Regions from separate parts of the Nocardia sp. NPDC058244 genome, predicted to be linked through region 2. Evidence: riboswitches for the same ligand, from Rfam matches in the RefSeq annotation. Region 2 holds a riboswitch; each other region holds the start of a gene.

The links. Region 2 has a riboswitch for S-adenosylmethionine ahead of ACFVW6_RS02765 (ABC transporter substrate-binding protein). Riboswitches for the same ligand answer to the same signal wherever they lie in the genome.
Region 1: another riboswitch for S-adenosylmethionine. It lies ahead of ACFVW6_RS08075 (aminotransferase class V-fold PLP-dependent enzyme); the one in region 2 lies ahead of ACFVW6_RS02765 (ABC transporter substrate-binding protein).
Region 3: another riboswitch for S-adenosylmethionine. It lies ahead of ACFVW6_RS31615 (LLM class flavin-dependent oxidoreductase); the one in region 2 lies ahead of ACFVW6_RS02765 (ABC transporter substrate-binding protein).

Annotation. Positions count from the first base shown of each region.
Region 1 covers NZ_JBHVWX010000002.1:392,515-398,753, forward strand. The annotation lists gene ACFVW6_RS08060 (crotonase/enoyl-CoA hydratase family protein) at 1-156, opposite strand, end outside; gene ACFVW6_RS08065 (YbaK/EbsC family protein) at 264-740, shown strand; gene ACFVW6_RS08070 (flavin reductase family protein) at 904-1,371, shown strand; gene ACFVW6_RS08075 (aminotransferase class V-fold PLP-dependent enzyme) at 1,432-2,748, opposite strand; SAM riboswitch class IV at 2,796-2,910, opposite strand; gene ACFVW6_RS08080 (MarR family transcriptional regulator) at 3,138-3,572, shown strand; gene ACFVW6_RS08085 (Pls/PosA family non-ribosomal peptide synthetase) at 3,729-6,239, shown strand, end outside.
Region 2 covers NZ_JBHVWX010000001.1:575,671-581,909, reverse strand. The annotation lists gene ACFVW6_RS02780 (ABC transporter ATP-binding protein) at 1-271, opposite strand, end outside; gene ACFVW6_RS02775 (ABC transporter ATP-binding protein) at 261-1,160, opposite strand; gene ACFVW6_RS02770 (ABC transporter permease) at 1,141-2,976, opposite strand; gene ACFVW6_RS02765 (ABC transporter substrate-binding protein) at 2,976-4,139, opposite strand; SAM riboswitch class IV at 4,181-4,295, opposite strand; gene ACFVW6_RS02760 (FMN-dependent NADH-azoreductase) at 4,515-5,141, shown strand; gene ACFVW6_RS02755 (MFS transporter) at 5,119-6,239, shown strand, end outside.
Region 3 covers NZ_JBHVWX010000012.1:142,781-149,019, reverse strand. The annotation lists gene ACFVW6_RS31635 (LppM family (lipo)protein) at 1-407, shown strand, start outside; gene ACFVW6_RS31630 (glycosyltransferase) at 409-1,581, shown strand; partial or broken gene ACFVW6_RS31625 (NADPH-dependent F420 reductase) at 1,584-2,192, opposite strand; gene ACFVW6_RS31620 (hypothetical protein) at 2,226-2,927, opposite strand; SAM riboswitch class I at 3,141-3,233, shown strand; gene ACFVW6_RS31615 (LLM class flavin-dependent oxidoreductase) at 3,261-4,331, shown strand; gene ACFVW6_RS31610 (ABC transporter substrate-binding protein) at 4,328-5,947, shown strand; gene ACFVW6_RS31605 (ABC transporter permease) at 5,950-6,239, shown strand, end outside.

The DNA.
Region 1 (6,239 bases), on a different contig from region 2:
GGCCCGCACCTGCGGGTCGGCGTCGAGCTCACGGAAGATCTCCGGCAGCTCGCGCCAGAAGTCGGGTCCCATCGCGTTGCCCTTACCCGGCCCGGTCAGTGTGACCTGGGCAACGTGGTCGGCGATCTCGACGGTGAAGGCCTGCCAATCAGTCATGTGCCGAGTCTATTGGCGCGCTGCCAGGGATGCGCGCAGGCCCTGGGGTCGACCCCAAAAATCCACTCCCCCGGCATATTTCCCGCAATCGTCCTACTCTGGATTTCATGCGCAGGTCGTCTCTTCCGGCGGTCGCATGCCGCGTCGCCGATACGCTCATCGCCCGCGGGCATCACGGCGTCATCGTTTCGCCGGAAACGCCCGCTGCCACCGCCGCCGATGCCGCCCGCGCGATGGGCGCCCATCCCACCGCGATCACCACCTCCCAGGTCTTCCTGCTCGACGACGATCCCGTCCTGCTGCTGGTCGCCGACCATCACCAGGTCGACCTGACGCGCACCGGCAAACGCCTGGAGGGCACCCTCACGCCCGCGCCCACCGCCCTGGTCGAGCGCATCACCGGTCAGCCGATCGATGGCACCGCCCCCGTCGGCCACCCCACCAACCTGCCCACCTGGGTCGACACCGCGCTGGCCGAGCACACCGAGGTGTGGGCCGCGGGCGGGCATCCGAACACGGTGTTCCGCACCAACTTCCGCGAACTCGTGCGGATCACCGCCGGGCTGCCGATCGAGGTCGACTGAGCCGGAGCCGGTGTGATGCGCGCCCACCCGGCCGACCGGACCCTGGGCGCGGTCGCGGCACGGGCGTAGTTTGGGGCGGGTGAGTGAAGTGCGACGTACTCCGTCCGAGCTGGTGGTTCCCGACGATCTGAGCGGGATCACGGCCGAGCAATACCGGGAGTCGATGCGGCACTATCCGGCCGGTGTCACCGTGGTGACGATCGGCGCCGAGCACGGCCCGGTCGGCTTCACCGCCACCTCCTTCGCCTCGCTGTCCCTCGAGCCGCCCCTGGTGTCGTTCAACATCGCGCACACCTCGTCGAGCATCGAGGCCCTGCGCGCCGCCGACTCGGTCGTCATCCACTTCCTCGGCGAACACCAGCACCACCTGGCCCACCGCTTCTCCCGCACCGCCGCCGACCGCTTCACCGACCGCTCCCTGTGGACCACCCTCGACACCGGCGAACCCGTCCTGCACGGCACCCCCCTCTGGCTCCGCACCACCCTCCACCAGCTCATCGACATCGGCGACCACACCCTCGCCGTAGGCCTGGTCACCCGAGTCCACGACCAAACCCACGAATCCCCCACCGCCGCCCCCCTCCTCTACTACAACGGCAAATACCACCGCCCCACCGCCCTCGACACCTGACCGGCGGAAAAGACGAGCCCGGCCCCGCTATCCAGGCGGGACCGGGCATGCGAGGTGAACTCAGCCGATCAGGCAGGGGGCGGCGCCGGTGAGGGTGTCGGTGGTGAGGGGGCGGGTTTCGGGGGTGGGGTTCCAGAGGCCGTCGGTGGCGGCGTAGGTCCAGGTGGGGCCGGAGTCGGCGAGGGTGGTGATGGCGGCGATCAGGCGGTCCACGTCGGCGGCGGTGGTGCCGAGGCCGATGCTGGCGCGCAGGGCGGCGTCGAGGCCGAGGGCGGCGAGGAGGGGGTGGGCGCAGAAGCGGCCGTCGCGGACGCCGATGGCGTGTTCGGCGGAGAGGTAGGCGGCGACCTCGCCGGGGGCGCGACCGGCGACGGTGAAACAGACGATGCCGACGGCGTCCGGGCTGTCGGACCAGATCCGCACCAGATCGACACCGGGGATCGCGGACAGTCCGTCCCGCAGCCGGTCGGCCAGGAACCGCTCGTGCGCGACGAGATCGTCCGCGTCGATCGCGGCGAGCGCGTCACAGGCGGCGGCGATGGCGGCCGCCCCCAGCACATTCGGCGACCCGGCCTCGTGCCGCTGCGGCGCCGCGGCCCAGTCGACCTGCGCCACACCGACATTGCGCACCGCGCCACCACCGGCCAGGTGCGGCTCACCGGCATCGAGCCAGTCCCGCCTGCCGACCAGCACCCCGGCACCGAACGGCGCGTACAGCTTGTGCCCGGAGAAGGCGAGATAGTCGATCCCGGTCTCGCGCAGGGAGATCCGGCGATGCGGCGCCAGCTGCGCGGCGTCGACGAGAATCCGGGCGCCGCACAGGTGGGCGATGGTCGCGAGCCGCTCCAGCGGCAGCACCTCACCGGTGACGTTGGAGGCCCCGGTCACCGCGAGCAGAGCGGCGGGCTTGCTGCACAATTCGGCGACGACCCGCCGAATGGTCTCCTCGACGGTGTCGGCGGCCCGCACCACCCGGCGCCCGTGCGCGGTCCACGGCAGGAAGTTCGCGTGGTGCTCGATATCGAGCACCACGGTCTCCCCCGGCACGCACCCGGCCAGCAGGTTCAGCGAATCGGTGGTGTTGCGGGTGAACACGACGACCTGGTCGTCGGCGGCATCGAGGAACCGGGCGACCGCGCCGCGCGAGGCCTCGTAGCACTCGGTGGAGATCCGCGAGGCGTACCCCGCCCCGCGGTGCACGCTGGCGTAGTACGGCAGCAACTTCGAAATCCGGTCGGTGACCTGCTGCAACGCCGGCGCGCTCGCCGCGTAGTCGAAGTTGGCGTACGCCTCGGTCCCGCCCTGCACGAGCGGAACACGCAGGTCCGCACCGGACACGGTGGCCAGGGCACAGGTGGGGTCGATAACTGCGGTCATGACGAAATCCCGTCGGCTCAGGGACTCGTTCCCGAAAGGGTGCTGCGAGTCCGCGCTTGCCGCGCCCACTGCGGACGGCGGCCTGGTCGTCACCCGGAGCACCCCACCGCGGAGGAGGGTTGCCGACCAGCTAGCCGGGGCTTGTCGCTGGTACTCGTGACCTGTTTCGAGAGTGACAGACGATCCCGCGCGCTGTCAACCACCCCCGATCGGCGCGCCCGAGCCCGACGCGAATCGCCGACGTCGCGGCACGGAACCCCAACGCCCACACCGACACCCGGTGATTGCCCACGGATTGCCCATACGTGTTCACCGCGCAACCATCTCCACACCCCATTGTGGATCACCCAAATGATTGAGTTCCCCCACTATCTGTTAGGGTGGCCGTCATGTCCACGAACTCGAACTCCGTCCGCGGCCTGCCGCGCTATCCGGTGTACGCGCTCGGACGGCTCACCAAGGCACTGCACGCCGAGATCGATGTCCCGTTGCGCGATCACTGGGTGCTCACCTTCATCGAGGAGAACGCCGACCTGACACAGAAGAAGGTCGGCGACGCCCTCGGCATCGACCGCAGCGAAGTCGTCCGGCTGGTCGACGCGCTGGAACGCGCCGGCCTGGTCGAACGCACTCGCGACGGCACAGACCGGCGCAAATACCGGCTGCGGATCACCGAGGCCGGGCGCAAGCAGTGCAAGCGCACCGACCGGCTGATCGCCGAGGCCACCGCGCGCGTGCTCGAGCGGCTCGACCCCGAGGAACAGCGCACGCTGCACCGGCTGACGCTGACCGCGCTCGGCGAGTCCCCGGACGCACCGTCGTGATCGGCGCCGACGGCACGCCTCGCGCTGCCGTCCGGCCACACCTTCTCCGAGTACCGTTGGCATCTGGTGACCATCCTGTTTGCCCTCCGGTAACCCGCCCGTGAAACAACAAACACCACCGATGGGGGTCGACCGATGAGAGGTGGACTGAGCGCCATGCTCGAGCCACGCACTGAGGACCCGGCGAGCCGGTTGCGTGATCCACTCCTGCGCGCCGACTTGGCCGCGCCGCCGCGCACCCTGGTAGACATCCTGACCAGCACCGCCCTGGCCCACCCCGACGCACCGGCCATCGACGACGGCACCGTCGTCCTCAGCTACATGGAGCTGATCGCCGCGATCGAGGCCAGGATGACCGAGCTGACCGCGGCGGGCGTCCGCCCCGGCGACCGGGTCGGCGTGCGGATGCCCTCGGGCAGCGCCGCGCTGTACGTCACGATCCTGGCCGTCCTCTACTGCGGCGCCGCCTACGTCCCCGTCGACGCCGACGACCCGGAGGAACGGGCCCGGCTGGTCTTCGGCGAGGCCCGGGTGAGCGCGCTGGCCACCGGCGACGGCATCGAGTCGGCCACCGCGGCCGCGGGCCGCACGCCCGCCTCGGACTGGAACACCCTGCCGACCCCCGCCGACGACGCCTGGATCATCTTCACCTCCGGCTCCACCGGCACGCCGAAGGGCGTCGCGGTCACCCACCGCAATGCCGCCGCCTTCGTCGACGCCGAGGCCGGGCTGTTCCTGCAGCGTGCCCCGATCGGCCCCGGCGACCGGGTGCTGGCCGGGCTGTCGGTGGCCTTCGACGCCTCCTGCGAGGAGATGTGGCTGGCCTGGCGCAACGGCGCCTGCCTGGTCCCCGCCCCGCGCGACCTGGTCCGCACCGGCGCCGACCTGGGCCCGTGGCTGATGCGCCGCGAGATCAGCATCGTCTCCACCGTGCCGACGCTGGCCGCCACCTGGCCCGCCGAGGCGCTCGACTCGGTGCGCCTGCTGATCTTCGGCGGCGAGGCCGTCCCGCCGGAACTGGCCGAACGTCTCGCCGGTGGCGCCGAGCGGGAGGTGTGGAACACCTACGGGCCCACCGAGGCCACCGTCGTCGCCTGCGCCGCGCTGCTCGACGGCGGCATGCCGATCCGCATCGGCCTGCCGCTGGACGGCTGGGACCTGACCGTCGTCGACCCGCAGGGCAACCCGGTGCCCGAGGGCGAGACCGGCGAGCTCGTCATCGGCGGTGTCGGCCTGGCGCGCTACCTCGACCCGGCCAAGGACGCCGAGAAGTACGCCCCGCTGCCCTCGCTGGGCTGGGAACGCGCCTACCGCAGTGGCGATCTGGTCCGCAACGACCACCGGGGCCTGATCTTCCTCGGCCGGGCCGACGACCAGATCAAGATCGGCGGCCGGCGCATCGAGCTCGGCGAGATCGACAACGCGCTGCAACACCTGCCCGGCGTCAGCGGCGCGGCCGCCGCCATCCGGACCACCAAGGCGGGCAACAAGATCCTCGTCGGCTACCTCACCGGCGCGGGCCCCGACTTCGACGTCAAGAAGGCCAGGGAGATTCTGGCCGAACAGCTTCCGGCCCCGCTGGTGCCGCGGCTCGCGGTCGTCCCCGACCTGCCGACCCGCACCTCGGGCAAGGTCGACCGCAACGCGCTGCCGTGGCCGCTGCCGAGCGCCGAGGACCAGGCCGAATCCGGTCTCGGCGGCACGGCGGCCTGGGTGGCCGGGCTGTGGGACGCCATCCTGGGCGCCGAGGCCACCGACCTCGACGCCGACTTCTTCGATCTGGGCGGCGGCTCGCTGTCGGCGGCCCAGCTGGTCGGCGCGCTGCGCGAGCGGTATCCGCACGTCACCGTCGCCGATCTCTACGACCATCCCCGGCTCGGCTCGCTGGTGGAACTGCTCGACGGCAGCGCGCCGGTCGCGGCGGTCGACGAGCGCGTCGTCGCGCCGACACCGTTGCGCGCGCAGCTCACCCAGGTGCTGGCCACCATCCCGCTGACCACCCTCACCGGATTGCAGTGGGTCACCTGGCTGGCGGTGGTGTCGGCGATCGCGGGCTGGTCCGGCTCGCTGCCGTGGCTGCCGCGGCTGTCCTGGTGGTGGATCGCGCTGGCGTTCGTGCTGTTCATCTCGCCGCTGGGCCGGATGACGCTGTGCGTCGCCGGCGCGCGCGTGCTGCTGGCCGGGCTGCGCCCCGGCACCTATCCGCGCGGCTCCCTGGTGCACCTGCGGCTGTGGGCGGCCGTGCGCCTGTCGGAGGCCAGCGGTGCCGAAAGCCTGTCCGGCGCACCGCTGATGGTGCCGTTCGCGCGGGCACTCGGCGCGAAGATCGGCAAGGGCGTCGACCTGCACACCCTGCCACCGGTCACCGGCATGCTCGAACTCGGTGACGGCGCCAGCGTCGAACCCGAGGTGGACCTGTCCGGCTACTGGGTCGACGGCGACCTCGTGCACATCGGCGGCATCACCATCGGCGACGGCGCGGTGATCGGCGCGCGCTCGATCCTGCTGCCCGGCACCAAGATCGGCAAGAAGGCCGAGATCGCGCCCGGTTCCGCGGTGTCCGGCAAGGTCAAGGCCGAACAGGAATGGGCGGGCTCGCCCGCGACGAAGGCGGGCAAGGCCCCGCGCCGCTGGCCCGACCACGCCCCCGAGCGGGCCCGGCACTGG
Region 2 (6,239 bases):
GCACCGAGGCCAGCCCGGCCGCGATCCGCGTGGCCGGTGAGCTGGTGCTCACGTCGACCCCGTCGATACGGACCGCTCCCGAACTCGGCCGCAGCAGGCCGAGCGCGGTCTTCATCGTCGTCGACTTGCCGGAGGCGTTGCCGCCGAGCAGCGAGACGATCTCGCCGGGGCGCACGCTCAGCGACACCTTGTCCAGCGCGCGCGAGGGACCGTAGTGCACGGTGACCTCGTCGAATTCGAGGATGGGCGTGGTCTTCTCGTCATTCGGCACCGACAGTCACCTTCTCGTTCGGCACGTCGGCGGGCGGCGTGCGGAGTCTGCGCCGTCCGAGGTAGGCCTCGATGACGCGCTCGTCGTGCTGGATCTGCTCCGGTGTGCCCTCGGCGATGATGCGGCCCTCGTCGAGCACGATCACCCGGTCGGACAGTGCGTTCACCAGCTCCAGTTTGTGTTCCACGAGCACGATCGTCTGACCGGCGGCTTTCAGCTCGGCGAGTTGCCGCCCGACCTCGGCCGTCTCGGTCTGGTTCATGCCCGCCGCCGGTTCGTCGAGCAGCAGCACCGTCGGGCGCGGGGCCAGCGCCCTGGCGATCTCGGTGCGGCGGCGGTTGGCGTAGGACAGGGTGTAGGCGTTGTGCTCGGCGCGCGGTTCGAGGCGTTCGGCGAAGCGGGCCAGCTGGGTGTCGACCAGCGCGGTCGTGGCGCGGCGTTCGGCCCGGACCGCGGGCGTCGGTACCAGCGCCAGCACCGTCTCGGCCAGCAGCGGCACCCAGCGCAGCACCGGGATCCCGGCCAGCGACTGCCACGGCCGGGCCGCGGTGATCGTCGTGTGCAGGCCGATCTCGACGTTCTCGCGCACCGTCAGATTGCCGAACACCCGGCCGTTCTGGAACGTCCTGGCGATTCCCGCCCTGGCCGCCGCCTCCTGGGAGCCCGGCCGCAACCGGACGCCGCCGACCTCGACCCGCCCCTCGTCCGGGCGCAGCACGCCGGAGACGAGGTTGACGGTGGTGGTCTTGCCGGAGCCGTTGGGCCCGATGATGGACACGAATTCGCCGGGGGCCACCCGCAATTCGACGCCGTTCACCGCGCGAACGCCACCGAAGGACTTGCGCAGGCCGGTGACCGCGAGCACGGGGTCAGGCGTGGACGGGGACACGTTCTCTCCTCACCAGAACGCCCTGCGGGCGGAATCGGATGATCAGCAGCAGCACCACGCCGTAGAGCAGGATGCGCGCCTCCGGCGCCAGCCGCAGCGCCTCGGGGACGCCGATCAGCACCGCGGCGCCGAGCACCGCGCCGTAGGGCGAACCGGTGCCGCCGAGCACGAGAATGGTGACGATCAGCAGGGACATGGACAGGTTGAACACGGTCGGATCGATGTAGCTGTACTGGTGGGCCAGCAGCGCGCCCGCGATCCCGGAGAACAACGCGCTGATCGCGAAGGCCAGCGCCTTGTAGTCGCGCACCGGGATGCCGGCGGACCGCGCCGCGACCTCGTCGGCGCCGACCGCGCGCAACGCGGTGCCGAGCCGGGAGCGCTGCACGCCGACCACCACCGCGAGGGTGATCGCCAGGAACACCAGGTCCAGCCAGAACACCTCGGTGTTCGCGGTGAACTCGTGACCGAGCACGCTGGGCACCGGAATACCGAAGATGCCGTAGCTGCCCCTGGTCAGCGACTCCCAGTTGCGGATCACCGCGACGATCACGATGCCGATGCCGAGCGTGGCGATCGCGACGTAGTGCCCGTTGAGGTTCCACAGCGGCGCGGCCAGGATCGAGGAGATCACCGCGGCCAGCACCCCGCCGGCCAGCGCGGCGGCCAGGAACGGCCAGTCGTGGTTCACCGTGAGGATCGCCGAGGTGTACGCGCCGATCGCGATCGGCCCGGCCTGGCCGATCACCAGCTGCCCCGCCGACCCGGCCACCAGCGTCATCGAGACCGCGATGATGGCGTAGGCCAGGATCTGGGTGCCGACCACGATGGCGTAGTCGTCGACGACCAGCGGCACGATCAGCGCCGCCACCGCGAACACGGCGACCGCGTGCCACCACCGCACCCGCAGCTGCCTGCCGACTCCGAGGAAGGTGCCGGTGAGCGGTTCGGCGCTGATCGCGGGCACCTTGGCCAGCAGCCCGCCGGGCCGCAGGATCAGGAACGCCACCAGCACGCCGAAGGTGATCAGGTCGCGGTAGCCGTCACCGAAGACGTAGATCCCGAACGCCTCCAGGACACCGAGCGCGAACCCGCCGATCACCGCACCGGGAATCGACCCGAGACCACCGATGGTGGCCGCGACGAAACCGGTGAGCCCGGCCAGGGTGCCGCTGGTCGGCGAGATGTTCGAGTTGTACAGGCCGACGAAGATGCCCGCCAGACCGCCGAGCCCGGAGGCGATGGCGAAGGCCAGCACCTGGACGCGGCTCACCCCGATGCCCATCTGGGCGGCGGCGTCCGGGTCCTGCGCGGTGGCCCGGATGGCCAGGCCGTACCGGCTGAACCGGAGGAAGCCCGCCAGCCCGGCCATCACCGCCAGGGTGATCGCGAACATCACCAGATCGGAGGTGCCGAAGCGGACGCCGCCGAGCTGGAAGTTGTTGGTGGGCAAGATCTGTGGGAACGGACGGGTGTCCGGCCCGAAGACGATCTGGGTCAGGTTCTCGATGATCAGCCCGGCCGCGACCGTCGCCAGCAGCGCCGCGATGGCGGGCGCCTTGCGCAGCGGATGCACCGCGAGCACGTCGATGAGGACGCCGACGGCGGCGGTGATCGCCACCACCAGCACGATGGTCAACCACAGCGGGAAGCCCTGCTCGGCGATGAACCACCAGCCCAGGATCGACCCGAGCGCGAACACCGCGCCGTGCGCGAAATTGATGACGTTGGTGACCCCGAAGATGAGGGTGATGCCCACGGCGAGCAGCGCGTACGCGTTGCCGTGGACCACCCCCGCGATCAGTGTGTCGAACATCAGCGGTTGCCGGTCGGCACGAACTTGCCTTCCTTCAGCACCAGCTCACGCGGCGTCACGCCCTTCGGGCGACGCGTTTCCTGGTCGAAGGCGAAGGTGCCGAGGCCGATTCCGGTGAAGTTCTGCTCGGTCTTCAGGCCGTCGAGGACACCCTGGCGGGTGGCGCCGCCCTTCTTGGCCGCCTGCACCACCACGTTCAGCGCGTCGTAGGCGTAGACGTTGAAGTCGCCCGGATCGGTGTTGAACTTCTTGCGGAACTTGGTGACGAAGTCCTGGATCTTCGGGTCCGGGTCGGCCGGGCTGAAGATGCCGTTGACGATGTCGCCCTCGGCGGCCGCACCGGCCAGCGAGATGAACTGCGGGGTGTTCTGGCCACCGAAGAACTGACCGGTGAAGCCCACATCACGCAGCTGCTTGACCACCAGCGCGCCGTCGGGGCCGTAGCCGAGGTGCACGACCGCGTCCGGGCCTGCCTCGCGGCCCTTGATCAGGATCGGCTTCACATCGGTGGAGTCGGGCAGGATCGGCGAGGAGTAGACGATCTCCACGCCCTTCTGCTTGGCGAACTTCTCGAAGAACTGGAAAGCCTGCTTACCCCAGTCGGTTTCGAGGTAGACGACCGAGACCTTCTTGGCCTTCTTCGACACCCATTCGGCATTGCGTTCCTGGAACACATCGAGGGTGATCGACGGGCTCCACGAGTAATCGCCCGCCTTGGTGAAGTCGACCGCGGAGTTGGTGAATCCGTACTGGACGAGCTTGCCGCGGTTGTAGATCGGCGACGCGGCGATCGAGGCCGGGGAGGAGAAGTCGCCGAGCTCGGCGATGATCGAGGAGTCGTCGACGAACTTGGTGGCGATGGGCACCGTCTGCTTGGGATCGGACTGCGAATCCTCCCACTTCAATTCGACCTTGCGGCCGTTGATGCCACCCGCGGCGTTGATCTCGTCGAGCGCGAGCTCGAAGCCCTGCTGCCACAGCCGCCCGTACTCCGCCGACGGACCGGTCCGCGGCCCGGAGACGCCGAAATACACCGGACCATCGACGGATTCGCCCTTGCCGGAATCACCGCAACCGACCACCGCGGCCGCCACCGTCACCGCGGCCAGCGCGCCGGCGACAATCTTGAAACGACGGCGTGAGCCGATCGAGAACTTACTCATTGCTGATTTTCCTTCGAACATGCCGAACGCACGAAAGAACCCTTCGGCGCTTGCGCTCTCGGTCGAGAGCGCCTGGTCGTCACCCGGGGCACCCCACCGCCGAGCGAGGGTTGCCGATCAGCGAGCCGGGGCTCGAACGTGCTGATACTCGTGACCGTGGGAGGAAATGTAGCAGCAGGTCAGGAGCTGTTCCCGCGATCGCGGTCGTCGTCGATGCCGTTCCGGGACAGTCGGATACGGCGCTAGCTGCGACGATCGACGGGCGGGCGATTTGCGATCAGCTCGAGACAAAACACGGGCGGATTTCGGTGGCGATCAGCGCAGCCTGCGACAAATCATTGTCGACGTCCGGCGGGCTCGGTACTGCTATTCCCCATGACCACTCTGCTGCACATCAACGCTTCCGCCCGCGGTGAATTCAGCCAATCCCGCGCTATCGCGCAGACTTTCATCGAAACCCTCGCCACGCGGGATTCCGGTCTGCGAGTCGACACCCTCGATCTGTTCGACGCGGGGCTGCCCGCATTCGGCACCGACGCCGCGGCCGCCAAACTGGCCGTATTCACCGGCTCGGAGCAGACGCCCGAACAGGTCGCGGCCTGGGAGCGGGCGCGCGCCGTGTTCGACCGGTTCGCCGCGGCCGATCTCTACGTCCTCAACATCCCGATCTGGAACCACGGGGTGCCCTACATCCTCAAGCAGTACGTCGACATCGTCACCCAGCCGGGCTGGGCGTTCGCCTTCGATCCCGAGGTCGGCTACAGCGGCCTGCTGGAGGGCAAGCGGGCCGTCACCGTCTACACCAGCGGCGTGCACCAGCCGGGCGTGCCGGTCCAGTTCGGCAACGACTTCGCGACCCCGTTCGTGCAGGACTGGCTGCGGTTCGTCGGGGTGAAGGACGTGGCCGAGATCCGCTTCGCGCCCACGGTGCTCACCGAGGACCCGCAGGTCGGCTTCGACGCGGCTCAGGAACGCGCGCGTGAGCTCGCCGGCGACTACTGAGTCGACGGATCGGGGGTGGGCACCGACCGGCCGGACCGTCGCGACGATCTGTGCCGTCGGGATTCTCGTCGTCGGCCAGCTCTACGTGGTGTTGCCGGTGCTGGACGACCTGGCCGCGGAGTGGGGCACCTCCCGCGCCGCGGCGACCTGGACCACCACTGCGTTCGGGCTGGCCTACGGGGCGGGATTCCTGGTCACCGGTCCGCTCTCGGACCAGTGGGGTCGCCGCCCGGTGATCGTCGGGGGCCTGGCGGCGACCGCCCTGTCCACCCTGCTGGTGCTCGCGGCGCCGAATCTCGGCGCCGGCCTCGCCGCCAGGGTGGTGCAGGGATCGACCGCGTCCTTCTTCGCACCGGCGGCCTTCGCCTACCTCGCCGAGCGGATCGCGCCGCATCGCCGTGTCTTCGCACTCACCTGTCTGACCAGCTCGTTCCTCGGCGCCGGCGTGATCGCGCAGGTACTGGCGCAACTCGTCGACGGCGCGTTCGGCTGGCGCGCGGTCTTCGTGGCGGGCGCGCTCGGGTTCGCGGTCTCGGCCGTGGTCTTGTGGCTGGTGCTGGAACCCGGGCAGCGGGCGGGCGGGCGCGCGTCGGTGCGCTCGGTCGGCGCCGCCTTCGCGACCTTGCTGCGCACGCCCCGTCTCGCCCTGCTCTATCTGAGCTGTCTGGCCGTGCTCGGTTCGTTCGTCGGCCTCTACACCGGGATCCAGCTGTCCCCGCCCGACGGCGTCGGCACCGATAACACGGCACTGCTCGCCCTGCGGGCCTGCGCCCTCCCGGCCATGATCGCCGTCCCCGTGCTGGCGAGCAGGCTGGCGCGGATCGATCCGGAACTCCGGCTGATCACCGCTCTCGGCGCGGCCGGTCTCGCCGCCGCGATCACCGCCGTGCCGCTGGGCGGGCTCTGGGTCGGCGCGTGGCTTTTCGTCTTCGTCGCGGCGGTCGCGATCGCCGCGCCCGCCGCCGTGCAGGCGATCGCCGCGCACGCGGGCGAGGCCAGGGGCGCGGCCACCGCGCTGTACACCTTCGCCCTGTTCGTCGGGGCGAGCGCGGGTCCGCAGGTGGCCAATCTGGTCGCCGGCGCGGGCTACGCGGCGGT
Region 3 (6,239 bases), on a different contig from region 2:
GCATGTTCACCCTGGAGTTCCAGCGCACCGGCGATCTGGTGAGCCTCAAGGGCCGCGTCGACCTGGAGTCGGTGCCGCCGCAGGGCTCGGACGTGCAGTTCTCCATCGCCTTCCCGGCCCGCGTCGCCAAGACCAACGGCACCCGCGAGGGCGACAACACCGTGTCCTGGAAGCTGCCCGCGGGCGAGACCTCGACCCTGCGCGCCGAGGTGAAGTACGCCGACCCGAACACCCGCTCGTTCGCGGGCTGGGCGGGCATCGTCGGCGGCATCACCCTCGCCGTCGCCGCGCTGATCGCCGGGCTGGCCTTCCGCGACCGCAACCCCGGCCCGCCGAACGCGCCGCGCGGCGGTTTCTCGCCGCAGGAGATCTGGCGCGACATCGCCGGCCGCAGGCTGGGCCGCTGACATGGGCGCGGCGGGCCGCTACCTGACCTGGGCGGGCACCGGTCTCGCCGCGCTGGGCGCCACCACCGCCGCCTACAACCTGGTCACGTTGCGCAGCCTGCCGCGCCGGGTGGCCGGCGTGATCGAACCGGTGACGGTCTGCGTGCCCGCCCGCGACGAAGCCGAGCGCCTGCCCGAACTCATCGGTGACCTGCGCGCCCAGACCGGTGTCCCCCGGCTGCGCGTGCTGATACTCGACGACGCCTCCACCGACCGCACCTACGAGGCCGCTCTGGCCGCGGTCGGCGGTGACGACCGGTTCACCGTGCTCCGCTCGGCCGCCCACCCGGCGCCCGGCTGGACCGGCAAGGCCGCCGCCTGCGCCCGGCTCGCCGCCCGCACCGACGCGGCGGCCCTGGTCTTCGTCGACGCCGACGTCCGGCTCGCCCCGTCCGCCGTCGCCGCGTCGGTCACCGAATTGCGCAGGCGCGGAGCCGGTCTGGTGTCGGCCTGGCCGGTGCAGGAGTCGGCCTCGACCACCGAGCGGCTGGTCCAGCCGCTGCTGGCGTGGGCGTGGGCGTCGACGCTGCCGGTCGGTCCGGCCAATCACAGTCTGCGCCCGTCGACCGCGGTGGCGTGCGGGCAGTTCCTCGCCGTCGACGCCGCGGCCTATCGTGCCGGTGGCGGGCACGCGGCCGTCGCCGCCAGCGCCACCGAGGATCTCGATCTGGCCAGGGCGCTGCGCCGGGCCGGGCATCGCACCGCCCTGGTCGCGGCGGGACCCAGCGCGAGCACCCGGATGTACACCGGCGCGGCCGAACTCACCGACGGCTACACCCGCTGGCTGTGGTCGGCCTACGGCGGCCGGGTCGACGCGGGCGCCGCGGTGGGCGCCCTGGCGGCCCTGGCCTACTGGATTCCCCCGCTGGCGGCGCTGTGCGGCCGCGGCCGGGTCCGCCGCGCCGGGCTGCTCGGCTACCTCGCCGCCGTGGCGGGCCGCCTCGCCGCCCGCGCCACCGAGACCCGCCGGGCACCCACCCGCACCGACCTCACCTCCGCGATCGCCCACCCGCTGGGCGTCGCGCACTACCTGGCGCTGTGGACCCGCTCGCACTATCGCCACCGCACCGGCACCCTGCGCTGGAAGCAGCGCCCCCTCGTCGCCCCGGAGACCGTCAGCGCACAGCAGGCCTGAGCTCAGCGGTCGACGATCCGGAACGCGAACTCGCGCCCCCTCCCCTGCCCCATCGCCAGGGTCAGCCACAGCCGCATCACGCCGTCGACGACCTCGTGATTGCCGTCGCCGGCGAAGACCGGCCGCAGCCCGACCGCGGCGACTAGATCCTCGACCGCATTGCGGTCCGCGGCCGCGCACGAAAAGAACAGGTCGGCGGGCGCACCGTCGAACGTCGGGTCGGCGAAGGCCTCCGCGCCCAGGCTGTTGAACGCCCGCGCGTATCGGGCCGTCGGCGCGTGCTCGGCGAAGGTGGCTGCCGCGTTGGCCGGTCCGGCGCCGAAGCCGTTGGTGGCGTCGAGCACCAGCTTGCCGTCGAGCGCGGCCGCGTGTTCGCGAGCGAAGCCGTCGACGGCCTCGGCCGGAATCGCCACCAGCACGACCGCGCTGTCGGTGAGCGCCTCGGCGACCCCGACCCGCCCGTCACCCGGCGTGCGCGACCCGTAGACGACCCGCCGTCCCGCCGCGGCGAGCGCCGTCCCCACCGCTGTACCGACCCGACCCGTTCCGATGACTGCGATCGTCGCAGTGCTGCTGTCCATGCCGAGAACGGTAGGCGCACACCACCGATCGGCGCTTCTTCGTTCCTGACCGGGTGACGCGGCTCAGGGGACCTCGGTGATGCCGACGGTCGGGAAGAAGAAGCAGGAGCGGCCCGCGTTGTCGGTGGTGCCGAAGACGGCGGCCAGGACGGTGCCCCGGCCGGTGTCGACCGGGACCGCACGGACGCCGCCGACCGGGATGGCGGCGAAGAGGAAGTCGCGGATGGCTGTTTCGGCGATCGGGCGTAGTTCGACCGGGACCTCGGGCGGGACCAGGGCGCGCACCACGTCGGCGATCGAGCCCATCGAGGCCATTCCGCCGCGGCCGGTGCTGATGTTGAGCCAGGCCACCTGCATGCCGGAGGTCGCGGTGGCGGCGGTGTCCGGCGACAGGCCGTAGGGCAGGAAGGTGAACATCGTCTGCCCCGACTTCACGGCGGTGAGGTCGAGGCCGGGGATCTGCACGGCGTTCGCGGGCCACGGTCCGGGCACCGCGCCCGCCACGGCGGGCACGAGGCCGAGGCCGTCGCCGCCGCAGTTCGCGGCGACCGTCGGGTAGAGGAACGGCTGGATGCCCAGCGCTTCGAGCGTGTCGACGACGGTCCGGTACGCGCCGAGCAGGTCGCCGGGGCCCGCGGTCCGCACGGCGGGCGCATCCCTGGTTACCGTCGCTGGCGCGGCCGCCGCGGTGGGCGCGGCCAGCAGCAGCGCGGCGGCGCAGGCCGCCAGCGTGGTCAGGGTGGTGCAACGACGCGGCTCGGTCACGACGCACTCCTCATCGACGCGGAGACATCCGACGCTACGCCGGTATCCGGTGGAATCCCCGCAGGTGAGGCGCACCGATTCGTCGGCGCGTCGCGGGCAGTGTGCACCAGCGCCGTCCCGGTTCCAAGCTCTGCGCTCACGCTGATCCTTACCGTTGTGAAGTATCGCGGCAGTGCCACATGCTGATTCGGTACCGGCCCCTGTGGCCGGTCACAACCATCCAGAGCGACCGAGAGACCTGGCTCCACGACGTCGCAGCAACCCGCCCGTTCCGGGTGTGGGTGCTTCCGCCGGGTTCGATGGAGGAGCACGAGTGGCGAGGTCTGCTGTCGCATGAAGTTTCTGTTGTTCACGCTGGTGACGCGGGTCCCCGACCCGATCACCGGCATCGTCCCCGAGACGCGGGACCGCTTGCGCGAGGTGGTCGACCAGGCCCGGCTGGCCGAGGAGCTCGGCTACGACGGTTTCGCCGTCGGCGAGCGCCACGAGGACCCGTTCCTCTCCGCCGCTCCCCCGGTGCTGTTGAGCCACCTGGCCGCCGTCACCTCCCGGATCACGCTGTTCACCGCCGTGACCACGCTGAGCCTGCTCGACCCGGTCCGCGCGTTCGAGGACTACGCGACGCTGGACAACCTGGCGGGCGGGCGCCTGGAGCTGATCATCGGCAAGGGCAACGGCGCCGCGCAGGCGCAGCTGTTCCACGTCACCACCGCCGACCAGTGGGACCGCAATCGCGAAGGATACGAACTGTTCCGGGCCCTGTGGGCCAGCGACGAGGTGACCTGGTCGGGCCGGTTCCGCCCGTCGCTGACCGCGGCGAAGGCGCTGCCGCGCCCGTGGCAGCCACGCCTGCGGATCTGGCACGGCAGCGCGACCAGCCGCGAATCGGTGGAACTGGCCGCGCGCCACGGTGATCCGCTGTTCTCGGCGAATGTCACCAACCCGATCGAGCCGTACGCCGAACTGGTGCGCCACTATCGGGAGCAGTGGGCCGAGCACGGCCACGACCCCGCCGACGCGCTCGTCGGCGCGGGCACCGCGGGCTTCCACGTCGCCCCCACCTCGCAGCAGGCCAGAGCGGTCTACACGCCGCTGTTCGAGGCCCGCCGCGCACTGGCCCGCAAGCTGGGCCTGCCCGTCGTTTTCGACACCATCGACGACTTCCTCGCCCGCAGCTCCGCGCTCGTCGGGAGCCCGCAGGAAGTGATCGACAAGGTCGGCCGCTATCACGAGCAGTTCGGCCACGAGGTGATCCACCTCTCCGCCGAACGCGACGGCCGCACCGACCCCGACTACCTGGGCAGCCTCGAGCTGTTCCAGGCCGAGGTGGCGCCCGAACTGCGCCGCCGTATTCCCAGCCGTCCCCTGGCCGCAGGCCGCGAATTCTCTGGAGTCACCCCGTGATCGGTCCCCGTCATCGTCTCGCCGCCGTCGCCGGCGTCCTGGCTGTCGCCACCTCCGTGGTCGCGTGCGGCAGCGACACCGGCGGCCCGGGTGGGCAGGCCGGTCCGCCCCAGCCCGGCGGCACCCTGCGCTACGGGCTGTCGCAGGCGCCGACGTGCTCGGATCCGGCCCAGGCCGGCTCGAACCAGACCATCTACGTCGCCCGTCAGATCGTCGACTCGCTCACCGATCAGGACCCCAAGACCGGCGCGATCACCCCGTGGCTGGCCAAGAGCTGGGAGGTCAGTCCCGACGCCAAGGTGTTCACCTTCAAGCTCGCAGACGGCGTCACCTTCAGCGACGGCTCCCCGCTGACCGCGGATTCGGTGCGCGACACCTTCGACGCGATCATCAAGCTCGGTGGCGCGAAGGCGCCGCTGGGCGCGAGCTACCTGACCAACTACGTCGGCACCACGGCGGTCGACAAGCTCACCGCCCGGGTCGAGTTCAGCCAGCCCAACGCCCAGTTCCTGCAGGCGTCCTCGACGCCGCAGCTCGGCATCCTCGGCCAGGCGACCAATGCCAAACCGGCCGAGGCCCGTTGCGCGGGCGACAACATCGGCAGCGGTCCGTTCACCTACGCCGCCTACAAGCAGGACGTCTCGGTGACGCTGGCCAAGCGGGCCGGGTACAACTGGGGCTCGGCGGTGTTCGGGCATCAGGGCGAGGCCTATCTGGACCGGATCGAATTCACCGTCGTTCCCGAGTCCGGCGTGCGCACCGGCAGTCTGGTCTCCGGCCAGCTCGACGCGATCAGCGACGCGCTGCCCCAGGACGCGCCGCAGATCGAGTCCGTCGGCGGCCAGATCCTGTCGACCCCCAACCCCGGCACGCCGTTCGGCTTCTTCCTCAACCTGACGCGCGGTCCGTTGCGCGATCCCGCGGTGCGCCAGGCGCTGCTGCCCGCGCTGGACCGCAAGCAGCTCGTCGATACCGTCCTCGGCCCGCAGTTCAAGTTCGCGACCTCGTCGCTGGCGTCGGCGACCCCCGGGTACACCGATCTCTCGGCGAAGCTGCCCAACGACCCCGCCAAGGCAAAATCGCTCCTCGACCAGGCGGGCTGGGTGCCCGGCGCGGACGGTATCCGCGCGAAGAACGGTGAGCGGCTGAGCTTCTCGGTGACCTTCAGTCAGGTCTTCGCGGGCAACCAGGCGATCCTGGAGCTGGTGCAGCAGCAGCTGCGGCAGGTCGGCGTCGAGCTGAAGCTCGACCTGGTCTCGGGCCCGGAGAGCACCGCCAAGATGAACTCCAAGGACTACGACTCCTTCTACGCCAACTCCACCCGCGCCGACGGCGACATCCTGCGCACCTCCTTCTCGCTCACCGGCCGTAACCTCAACGCGCGCGGTCCGATCCCGGCGCTGGACGAGACCCTGGACAAGCAGCTCGCCACCAACGATCCCGCGGCGCGCGCCGCGCTGATCAAGACCGCGCAGCAGCAGATCCTCGACAACGGCCTCTACCTGCCCACCGTCGAGCTGTCGCAGGCGATCGGCGCGGCCGCCAACACCCAGGACCTGAAGTTCGAGGCCTCGGCCCGGCTGCAGTTCTTCGATACCTGGCTGAGCGGGCGCTAGTCATGGGCCGCTATGTGGGTTCGCGCGTGCTGCAGGCGATCTGGGTGATGTGGGCAGCGTTCACCATTTCCTTCGTCGTGCTGTATCTGCTGCCCGCCGACCCGGTGTCGATGGCCGCCGACGGCGGCGGCCCCGGCAGCGCCGTCGACAAGGCGGCGATCGCGGAACTGCAGGCCCGCTACGGTCTGGACAAGCCCCTGTGGGAGCAGTACGTGACGGCGCTGGGCAACGCGGTGACCGGTGATCTCGGCCGATCCATCAGCACCGGACAGCCGGTCACCGACGCCCTGCT